One region of the Janthinobacterium lyxosi genome, then DNA from elsewhere that is predicted to be linked to it. Evidence: predicted binding sites of a transcription regulator. Region 1 holds the regulator's gene; the other holds the start of a gene.

Region 1 (4,534 bases):
GTGCAGGGCCAGCAGGGTGTCGCGCAGGCGCACCAGCGGCGACAGCAGGCGCACGGTGACCCAGCCCAGCACGGCTGCAGCCAGCAGCGAAGCGAGGATGCTCCACAGTACCAGCCGGTAGAGTACGCCATCGAACGGTTCGAAGGCATCTTCGACGGGCAGCGAGGCGGCCAGCAGCCAGTTCACGGACTTCAGACGCTTGAAGCTGTTGACGGCCGTGATGCCGCGGCTGTTGGTGCTGACCATGCTGCCTTCGCCATCTTCCTTCAGCAACTGGGTGGTCGTCAGGTTGGCGTTCGGCTTGCGCGGCTGCAGCAAACGGCTGGTATCGGGGTGCAGCACGTAGCGCGGCACGGCGCCGCGCGTGAGGATGAAGTAATAGCCGCTCTTGCCGATCTTTTCCGAGCGCAGGCGGCCCAGCAGGTTATCCTTGTACAGGCGCAGCACGCCGATCACCACGCCCACCACCTGGCCATTGGCGGCCAGCACGGGCGCCACCATCTGCACGATGGGCATGCCGCTCGATTTGCCCAGCATCGGCTCGGTGATCATGGGCTGGCGCGTGCGCAAGACGGTCTGGAAATATTCGCGTTCGGCAACGTTGATGCCAGCGCGTCCCGTGACGAGGGGCATGTCGGCCACGACGGCGCCTTGCGCGTCGAGCACCAGCACATCGTCGAACAGCACCAGCATCGAGCGGCGCGCATAGTATTCGCGCAATTGGGCGGGCTGGGTGATCAATTCCGGCGGCTGCTGCCTGGCCGTCAGCGTGACGATCTGCAGCAGCATGCCCAGTTTGTCGTCGAGCTCGGCAGCGGTGCGGGTGATCAGGGACGATTGCTGGCTCAGCAGTACTCGGGTGAAGTCGGCGCGCATGTGCTGCACCTGGATCATGGTGACCAGCGCGATCATGGCGATCGAGGTCAGGCTGGTGGCCAGCGCGACTTTTGCTTTAATGCCGAGAGGCTTCATGATTTCCTTTTCAGTACCGGGCGGCACAGGCGGCAGATAATGCTGTCAGGAATTTTCCTATCAATACATCAACTTGGCAAGCGGCGCCGCGCAAATTGCCTTCCCCGCATGGGCTTTTGACGATGTTGCCATATAATTAAAGTCAGAACGTCGTTTATTCAGCGCAATTGCGGTGAAATTGGCACACGGCAACCGTGTATGCAGTAAACTCGTTATTGCATTTTCTTAAAGGTACCGACATGACTGAAGCGCTACTCACTCCCACCTTGCCCACAGTGAACGTGGAAGCGTTGCGTGCGCGATGCTCGACCTGCAGCATGCATCAATTGTGCCTGCCGATGGGCCTCGATGTGGGCGACATGGACAGGCTGGACCAGATCATCGGCCGCCGCCGCAAGATCGTGCGCGGCGCCTCGCTGTTCCGCATCGGCGACTCGTTCCAGAACCTGTACGCGATCCGCCTGGGGCACTTCAAGACGTACCAGATCAATCCGGGCGGCGAAGAGCAGGTGACGGGTTTCCAGATGGCCGGCGAACTGCTGGGCATGGACGCCATCAGCGCCGACCGTCACCACTGTAATGCGGTGGCGCTGGAAGACAGCGAAGTCTGTGAAATTCCGTTTTCCAGCCTGGAACAATTGCTCGGCAACATGCCGACCCTGTTGCGCCATTTCCACCGCATGATGAGCCAGGAAATCACGCGCGAGCAAAGCGTGATGCTGTTGCTGGGCAATATGCAGGCGACCCAGCGTTTTGCCGCCTTTATCGTCAACCTGGCCTCGCGCTATGAAGCGCGCGGCTATTCGGCCAGCAAATTTCAGCTGCGCATGTCGCGCGAGGAAATCGGCAACTACCTGGGGCTGACCATCGAGAGCGTCAGCCGTTTATTGTCGAAATTCAAGAAGGAAGGCTGGCTGCGCGTCTCCAACCGCGAGATCGAGATCTTGCAGCCGGCCAAGTTGAAAGCCATTACGGCCGGTACCGACGTCTGTAAATAAGCTTTACAGTTCTGCGTCCGCATGCAGCGCGATGCTGCGTTGCAGCGGCCAGGTCCAGATGCCGGACAGGCGCCACTCGCGTTTGTCGTTTTCCACCAGCACTTGCCAGCGGCTGCGCTCGAGCATCGGCAGCGCTACCGAGAAGTTGCCGGCCGCATCGGGCTGCACCAGCAGCTTGATATCCTTTTCCGGCAAGGTCGCATGCGCCAGATGCAGCTGCAGCGGACCCTGGTAAGCCTTGCCGAAGCTATGCACGGAACCACTGAGGCGCGCTTGCGCCACGTCATACGACAAGCTGGTATCCATCGCCAGGTTGCTGGCGATCGTGTCGCGCTTCAAATCCTGGTTGATCGCCTTGCCCTGCTTGTAATAGTCGCCCACCACCAGCGCATCGGGCTGCGTAAACGCGATATAGCCCATGAAGCTGCCGACGACGACGGACAGGCCGGGGCCGATCATCAGCAGCCATGGCCAGCGATGCTTGTACCACGGTGCAACGGGTGCTTGCAGCTTGAGACTGTCGGACATGATATTTCTCCTGTTTAATCGGCCACTCCCCATCCGGGGACTGGCCTTCCTGCATTAGCGCGGCACGATGAATACCGCGCTTTCACGCACATGCAGCGATGGGTCGTCCAGCGATTGCAATTCGATCGCAATCTTGTTCGAGCCCTTCTCTCCCACGCCGTGCGGCACGCGCAGGCGGATCGGCCAGCCCAGCGTTTCCGTCGGCTGCAACATCACTTCTTCGCGCGTCAGCAAGGTCAGGCCCGGCAAGCCGGAGACGCTGATTTTAAAATGCTGGCTTTGCTCCGAGGTGTTCATGATCTGCAGGCGGTAGACGTTTTCGATCATGCCGTCTTCCACTTCGCGTCCCATCGAACCGCGGTCGCGGATGACGTCCATTTTCAGGGGCGTGCGCAGGGCCAGCGAGGTACACACGGCGATGATGATCAGGCCCAGGATGGAAGTGTAGATCAGCACGCGCGGGCGCATGGCGCGCTGGCGGATCTGCTTCGAATTGAAGTTGTTTTCCATCGCATGGTCGGTACTGTAGCGTATCAGGCCGCGCGGCCGCTCGACCTTGTCCATCACGCTGTTGCAGGCATCGACGCAGGCGGCGCAGCCGATGCATTCATACTGCAGGCCGTTGCGGATATCGATACCGGTCGGACATACCTGCACGCACAAGGTACAGTCGATGCAATCGCCGAGCTTGTCGTTGTTGCCGGCCTTCTTGCTCATGGCGCCACGCGGTTCGCCGCGCTTGGCATCGTAAGTGATGATCAGGGTGTCCTGGTCAAACATGGCGCTCTGGAAGCGCGCGTAGGGGCACATGTATTTGCACACCTGCTCGCGCAGCCAGCCCGCGTTGCCGTAGGTTGCCAGGCTGTAGAACAAGACCCAGAACCATTCCCAGGGACCGAAATTCAAGGTGGTCACCGCCTGCGCCAGTTCCTTGATCGGCGTGAAATAGCCGACAAAGGTAAAGCCCGTCCACAGGGCGATGGCGCCCCATACCAGGTGCTTGGCCGTTTTCTTGAAGGCCTTGCGCACGGAGGGGCCCTGCTTGTCGAGGGCCATGCGCGCGCTGCGCGTGCCTTCGATGCGGCGTTCGACCCACAGGAAGATTTCCGTGTATACCGTTTGCGGGCAAGAGAACCCGCACCACACCCGTCCGGCAATGGCCGTGACGAGGAACAACAAATACGCACAGATGATCAGCAGGGCCGCCAGATAGATGAAATCCTGGGGCCACAGCACGACGCCGAAAATGTAGAACTTGCGCGTGGTCAAATCGAACAGCAGGGCTTGCCTGCCATTCCAGGTCAACCACGGCAAGCCGTAGAACGCCAGCTGGGTAAGCCATACGCATACCCATCGCCAGGTAGCGTAGCGTCCTTTGGCCTCGCGAGGGTAGATTTGCTCGCGGGCCGCATACATCTTGATGACTTGAGGTTCCATTACGTCATTTCACGGGCGTCTGGGGATTCGACAGGCTCCAGACATAGGCCGACAGCACGTGCACCTTGGACTCGCCGAGGAAATCGCTGAAGGCCGGCATGGTGTTGCTGCGTCCCTTGCGTACGGTTTCCATGATGGTATCGGCACTGCCACCATACAGCCAGATCTTGTCCGTCAGGTTCGGCGAACCCAGCATCGGGTTGCCCTTCGCATCGGCACCGTGACAGGCCATGCAGGCGCCGAACTTGGCCTTGCCCAGCACCGACTTGACAGGGTCCGAGGTGGAACCGGACAGGCTCAGCACATAATGGGCCACGTTCTCGACATCCTTTTCGGAGCCCAGGGCGGCGCCCATCGGTGGCATCTGCCCATTGCGGCCGTGCAGGATGGTGGTCTTGATGACGTCAGGTTCGCCGCCATACAGCCAGTCCTTGTCGGTCAGGTTGGGGAAGCCCTTGTTGCCGCGCGCATCCGAACCGTGGCATTGCGCGCAGTAGGTCAGGAACAAACGCTGGCCGATGGCCAGTGCCTGCGGATCGGCTGCCACCGTCTTCAAGTCCTGGCTCAGGTACTTGTTGAACAGGGGACCGTAGTCGGCT
Region 2 (4,534 bases), on a different contig from region 1:
AACAATCTACCGGGCAGACATCGACGCAGTCGGTATAACGACAGGCGATGCAGGATTCGGTGACAACGTGGGTCATAACAGTCCTATCAATTTGGGGGGAGGTGCTGTAGCGCCTGCAGGAACCTCGGCGGCGCATACTAAAGCAAAGCATGGTATTTTAAGGCAATTCGCTATTTCTCACAAATCCCGCTTATATACAATACATATAAGCAAATTCATTTTTTTGCGTTGCCGTTGCCGCGCAGAGAGTGCAATTCAGCGACTATCCGGGACGTTGCCATGAAGAACGCGGCAAGAAAGCGACAGTCGCCCGATGCGGTGGGGTGCGGCGCGGGCGGCGTGCTGTCTTGCCGTGTGGTGTTTTTGTTTTACTCAAATCAAGATCGATACAAAATACGTGCCAGAAAAATCAGGTGCTGGCACGTATTTGCATCAGCAACTGTTGCCAACGTGCATTTTCTGCACTGCCATCCTCGGCAAACGTGATGGTGCGGCGCGCGGTGGGTGCATCGACGGTGATCTGCCAGTGGGCGATATCGGCGCCCACCTGTTCGCCCGTGGCTTGCTGGTGCGTGAAAAAGCCGCTACTGGCCAATGCCGATTCCAGCCCGGGACCAGCCGGATGGGCTTGCGTATCGATGTCATACTGTTCACTCAGGCCGGCAAAGCCGCCGCTGCTGCGGGCTGAAATTTTCATGTTGCTCCTTGTTGTCGATGGTGATGGGCGCGCTATAGCCTGCCGCCAGTCCGGCAGGTTTGAAGCGGGTGTGCTGGTGCGCTGGTGCGCTGGTGTCTAGCGGGGGACGTAACTGCGGCACCAGGCGGCCAGCGCTTCGCGCTCCGCTTCGAGCAATTGGTCCGACTCGCTGTATTCCGCATGGTTCATGGTACCGCAGCAGGCGCGCCTGTCTTGCACGGCGCCGTCCCCGTCGACGACGTCGGGGGAAAAGGTCATCTGGCCATCTTCTGTCATGGCATTGGCCTTGAGCACTTCGCGCACGGTAAAGCTGTTGCGGATGAAATCCAGGTAGGCGCCATTGCCATCGGCCTCGGTGATCGTCAGCATGTGGCCAGCCACGTCGGCATACGTGGCGGCTTGCTCGGGCGATGCCACCAGGGCACGCAGGACCAGGCTGCGCAGGTAGTCGCCGCAGCGGTGCAGCACGGCCGCATCGTCTTCCAGTTGGGGCTGGCGTTCGTGGGAAAAGATGTCGGCCAGGATGTCGTAGATGGCGCCCGTAAACACTTGCGAGATGGCGTGCACTTCCGTGCCTGCTTCCGACAATTTGATGTCGTTGTCGGCATTGCGCAAGCCGTTTGGCCGGCCCAGCGCCAGGCCGAACTGCTCGGCCAGGTCGGCCAGGAAGGTCTTGTCGTGCAGGTCGGATTTCGTTTGGGCGATCACCGCTTCCACCTGGTCCAGCTGCGACAGGGCGAGGAAGATCGCTGTCAGGTCGCCGAACGATTCGTGCAAGCCGCCCGTTTGCGGTGGATTGTTGCTGAGCAGCCAATTCGGCTTGAGGCCATCGAGCACGGCGTGCCCCGTTTCATGCGAGACGATGTCGAGCGAGCGGCAGGTGTAGACGCGCTCGGCGGCGCCGCTGGGGATGAAGTCACCGAACTTGAGGGCCTTGTCGCTGCGGCTGTAATACGCATTCATGACGTTCGGCAAGCCGTGCGGAAACACGCGCAGGGGCGCCGTATTGCTGGCGCTATTCCATTGCCAGGGCAGTGGCGGCGCCGTGTCGTTGCTGGCCAGCGCGCGCTGGTACATGGTGAGCGTCATGCGCACGATGGCAAAGGTGTGCACGGCATCGAACTGGTCTGTGTTGGGCGAGACGATGAAGTCGCCGAAGGCATTCGGGCTGACCTGCGCGATGCCCGGTTCGCCAAACGTGATGCGCGCGTCGCGCGGGCCTTGCAGGATCAGGCCGGGCAGGAAGGCCTTGCGCGTGCCCAAGTCGCTGACGGAGGGGTCTTGTTTCCAGATCAGCACGCGCGAACCGATGGGCACGGCGGCCAGGTTGCGGGCCGTTGCCTCGATGAGGCGGGGTGGGCCCGGCTGCAGGGTCAGTTGCGCATTCTTGCGGTGCTGGCGGTAGGGCGCCGATGGGGTGGGGACATAGCCGACGGGCAAGGACACGCATTTGGTCAATACGGCTTCGACCGGCACGATGACTTTCTGGTCCATGGTAGCTCTCCAAGACACGCGCAACTGGAACTGGAATAGTCGTCCCGCTTCGGCGTGTGCGGTTTGATGCAGCGCAAACGACATGTGGGGCGGCGGCCGTTTTTTTGCCGGGCCGGTGGCGGGCATGGTCGCGCCCGCCGCATGGCGGCTGGTATGATGCTGGCCGTATTGCCCCCGTTTTTAATAAAAGGATCGTTTGATGGCGGATATAAATATAGTTCAGCAACATAAGCTGACAGCAGCAAAGGCGCGCGAAGCGGCGCAGCAAGTGGCCGACAAGCTGGCCCAGGAGTATGACCTGGCATGCGCCTGGGATGGCGATGTGCTGCGCTTCGAGCGCAGCGGCGTCGATGGTTCGCTGACCCTGGAAAAAGAGCAGGCGCAACTGCAAATCAAGTTGGGCTTCATGCTCAGCGCCTTTGCCTCCACCATCGAAGGCAAGATTGCCGAGAAGATGCGCAAGGTGTTTGGCGAGCAGCTTTGATGCCGGGCTGGCACCTTGCCGGGTGCCATTTTTGGTGCTAGGGAGCGTGTCGCAGCGATGGGCGAAAAGACGATGAAAACACGTCTCTTTTCGCCTTTTTCACGTTTGACGGTACGCTAGCGAACATTGCTAGCACATTTCTATTTGGAAAGCCATTGGACTTTGCTGGCTTTTTGCGTTATACTTGAGTCATATTTACAACAGCTACACCGCGTTTCACCTTCTGCTTCGCAGTACTCCCCACTCGCTGAGTGGTGAATAATTCTTTGGGTTTTACACCCGCATCCAGTTAAACGTAAGTAATCGATTTTTTCGGTTAAATACATTTGGTGCCATGTATTTGCATGGCGCTAGCGTTGTTAAAAGTCCTGAACCACAGCCTCTTTTAGCACGCACACGGCACCCCGGCATCGGCTTTGGCCATCCGCTGGTCACACGCGTGTCACCCCCTGTTTCCTGTCGCTCCCGTGCGCTTTTGCGCCGTGGCGTAGCCGACGCAACAGGGTTTGTTGATTCCCGCCGCAAGCTAGCAGCTTGCTGGGTTTCATTCCATTCGTCAAATCGAGGGAGAACCACATCGTGGCAAAACAAATCATTATCGACCATGTGTTCAAAGTGTTCGGCGACAAGCCAGAAGAAGCACTTGAACTCGTCCGCCAGGGCGTTCACAAGCAGGACATCCTGGCCCAGACTGACTGCACCATCGGCGTCTTCGACGCCACCTTTACCATTGAAGCGGGCGAGATCTTCGTCATCATGGGCCTGTCCGGTTCGGGCAAGTCGACCCTGGTGCGCATGCTGAACCGCCTGATCGAGCCGACCGCCGGCCGCATCCTGATCGATGGCAACGACATCAATACCTTGCCGGACGCCCAGCTGCGCGCCCTGCGCCGCAAGGACATCAGCATGGTGTTCCAGTCGTTCGCGCTGCTGCCGCAAATTACCGTGCTCGACAACACTGCCTTCGGCATGGAACTGGCCGGCATGCCAAAGGCTGAGCGCCATGCGCTGGCCCAGCAAGCTTTGGAGCAAGTGGGCCTGGACGGCTACGGTGCCAGCTATCCCGACGAATTGTCGGGCGGCATGCAGCAGCGCGTGGGCCTGGCCCGTGCGCTGGCTTGCGATCCATCGATTTTGCTGATGGATGAAGCATTTTCCGCGCTCGATCCGATTATCCGTACGGAAATGCAATCGGAACTGCTGCGTTTGCAGCAAATCAAGCGCCGCACCATCGTTTTCATTTCGCATGACCTCGACGAAGCCATGCGCATCGGCGACCGCGTTGCCATCATGAAAGACGGCCACGTGGTGCAAGTGGGCACGCCGGAAGAGATTTTGCGCAAACCTGCCAACGATTATGTGCGCAACTTCGTGCGCGGCGTCGATGCAGCGGCCGTCTTCAAGGCCAGCGATATTGCCCGCAAGAGCCAGATCGTGGTGTCGGAATCGCCGAGCCGCGGCTCGCGCGCCGCGCTGTCGATGCTGGAAGAGCAGGATCGCGCGTTTGCGTATGTCGTCAATCCGCAGCGCAAGTTCCTCGGCGTCGTCTCGGTCGATTCGCTGCGTAATGCGCTCGACGGCCATGTGGGACCGCTGGGCCTGGCGCATGCCTATCTGCCCGACGTGCAGACCATCAATGCAGATGAGCCAGTCGCCGGCCTGTTCGGCCAGGTGGCGCAACTGCCTTACGCCGTCCCTGTGGTGGCCAATGATGGCAGCTTCCGCGGCGCCATCAGCAAGACTACCTTGCTGAAGTTCCTCGACCGCGATACGCCAGCCATTGCCGAACCACAATTACAGAAAGGACAAGCATGAACCCAAGCACCGTTGCCACAGTAGAACCTGTTGTTGAACAGGCC

The links. The regulator FNR, encoded in region 1, switches genes on or off when oxygen is low (the NO sensors DNR and NnrR bind a similar motif). The targets are predictions, from matches to a motif close to TTGATNNNNATCAA.
Positions count from the first base shown of each region.
Region 2: the regulator FNR is predicted to act here: its motif matches at 2,255-2,268, upstream of ACQ4WP_RS20335 (gluzincin family metallopeptidase).

Region 1 covers NZ_JBNYXM010000001.1:362,459-366,992, forward strand. Annotated here, with positions in the region: gene ACQ4WP_RS01720 (response regulator) at 1-972, opposite strand, end outside; gene fnr (fumarate/nitrate reduction transcriptional regulator Fnr) at 1,212-1,970, shown strand; gene ACQ4WP_RS01730 (FixH family protein) at 1,974-2,498, opposite strand; gene ccoG (cytochrome c oxidase accessory protein CcoG) at 2,553-3,935, opposite strand; gene ccoP (cytochrome-c oxidase, cbb3-type subunit III) at 3,940-4,534, opposite strand, start outside.
Region 2 covers NZ_JBNYXM010000020.1:94,017-98,550, forward strand. Annotated here, with positions in the region: gene fdxA (ferredoxin FdxA) at 1-76, opposite strand, end outside; gene ACQ4WP_RS20330 (protealysin inhibitor emfourin) at 410-697, opposite strand; gene ACQ4WP_RS20335 (gluzincin family metallopeptidase) at 794-2,191, opposite strand; gene ACQ4WP_RS20340 (polyhydroxyalkanoic acid system family protein) at 2,391-2,675, shown strand; gene proV (glycine betaine/L-proline ABC transporter ATP-binding protein ProV) at 3,255-4,490, shown strand; gene proW (glycine betaine/L-proline ABC transporter permease ProW) at 4,487-4,534, shown strand, end outside.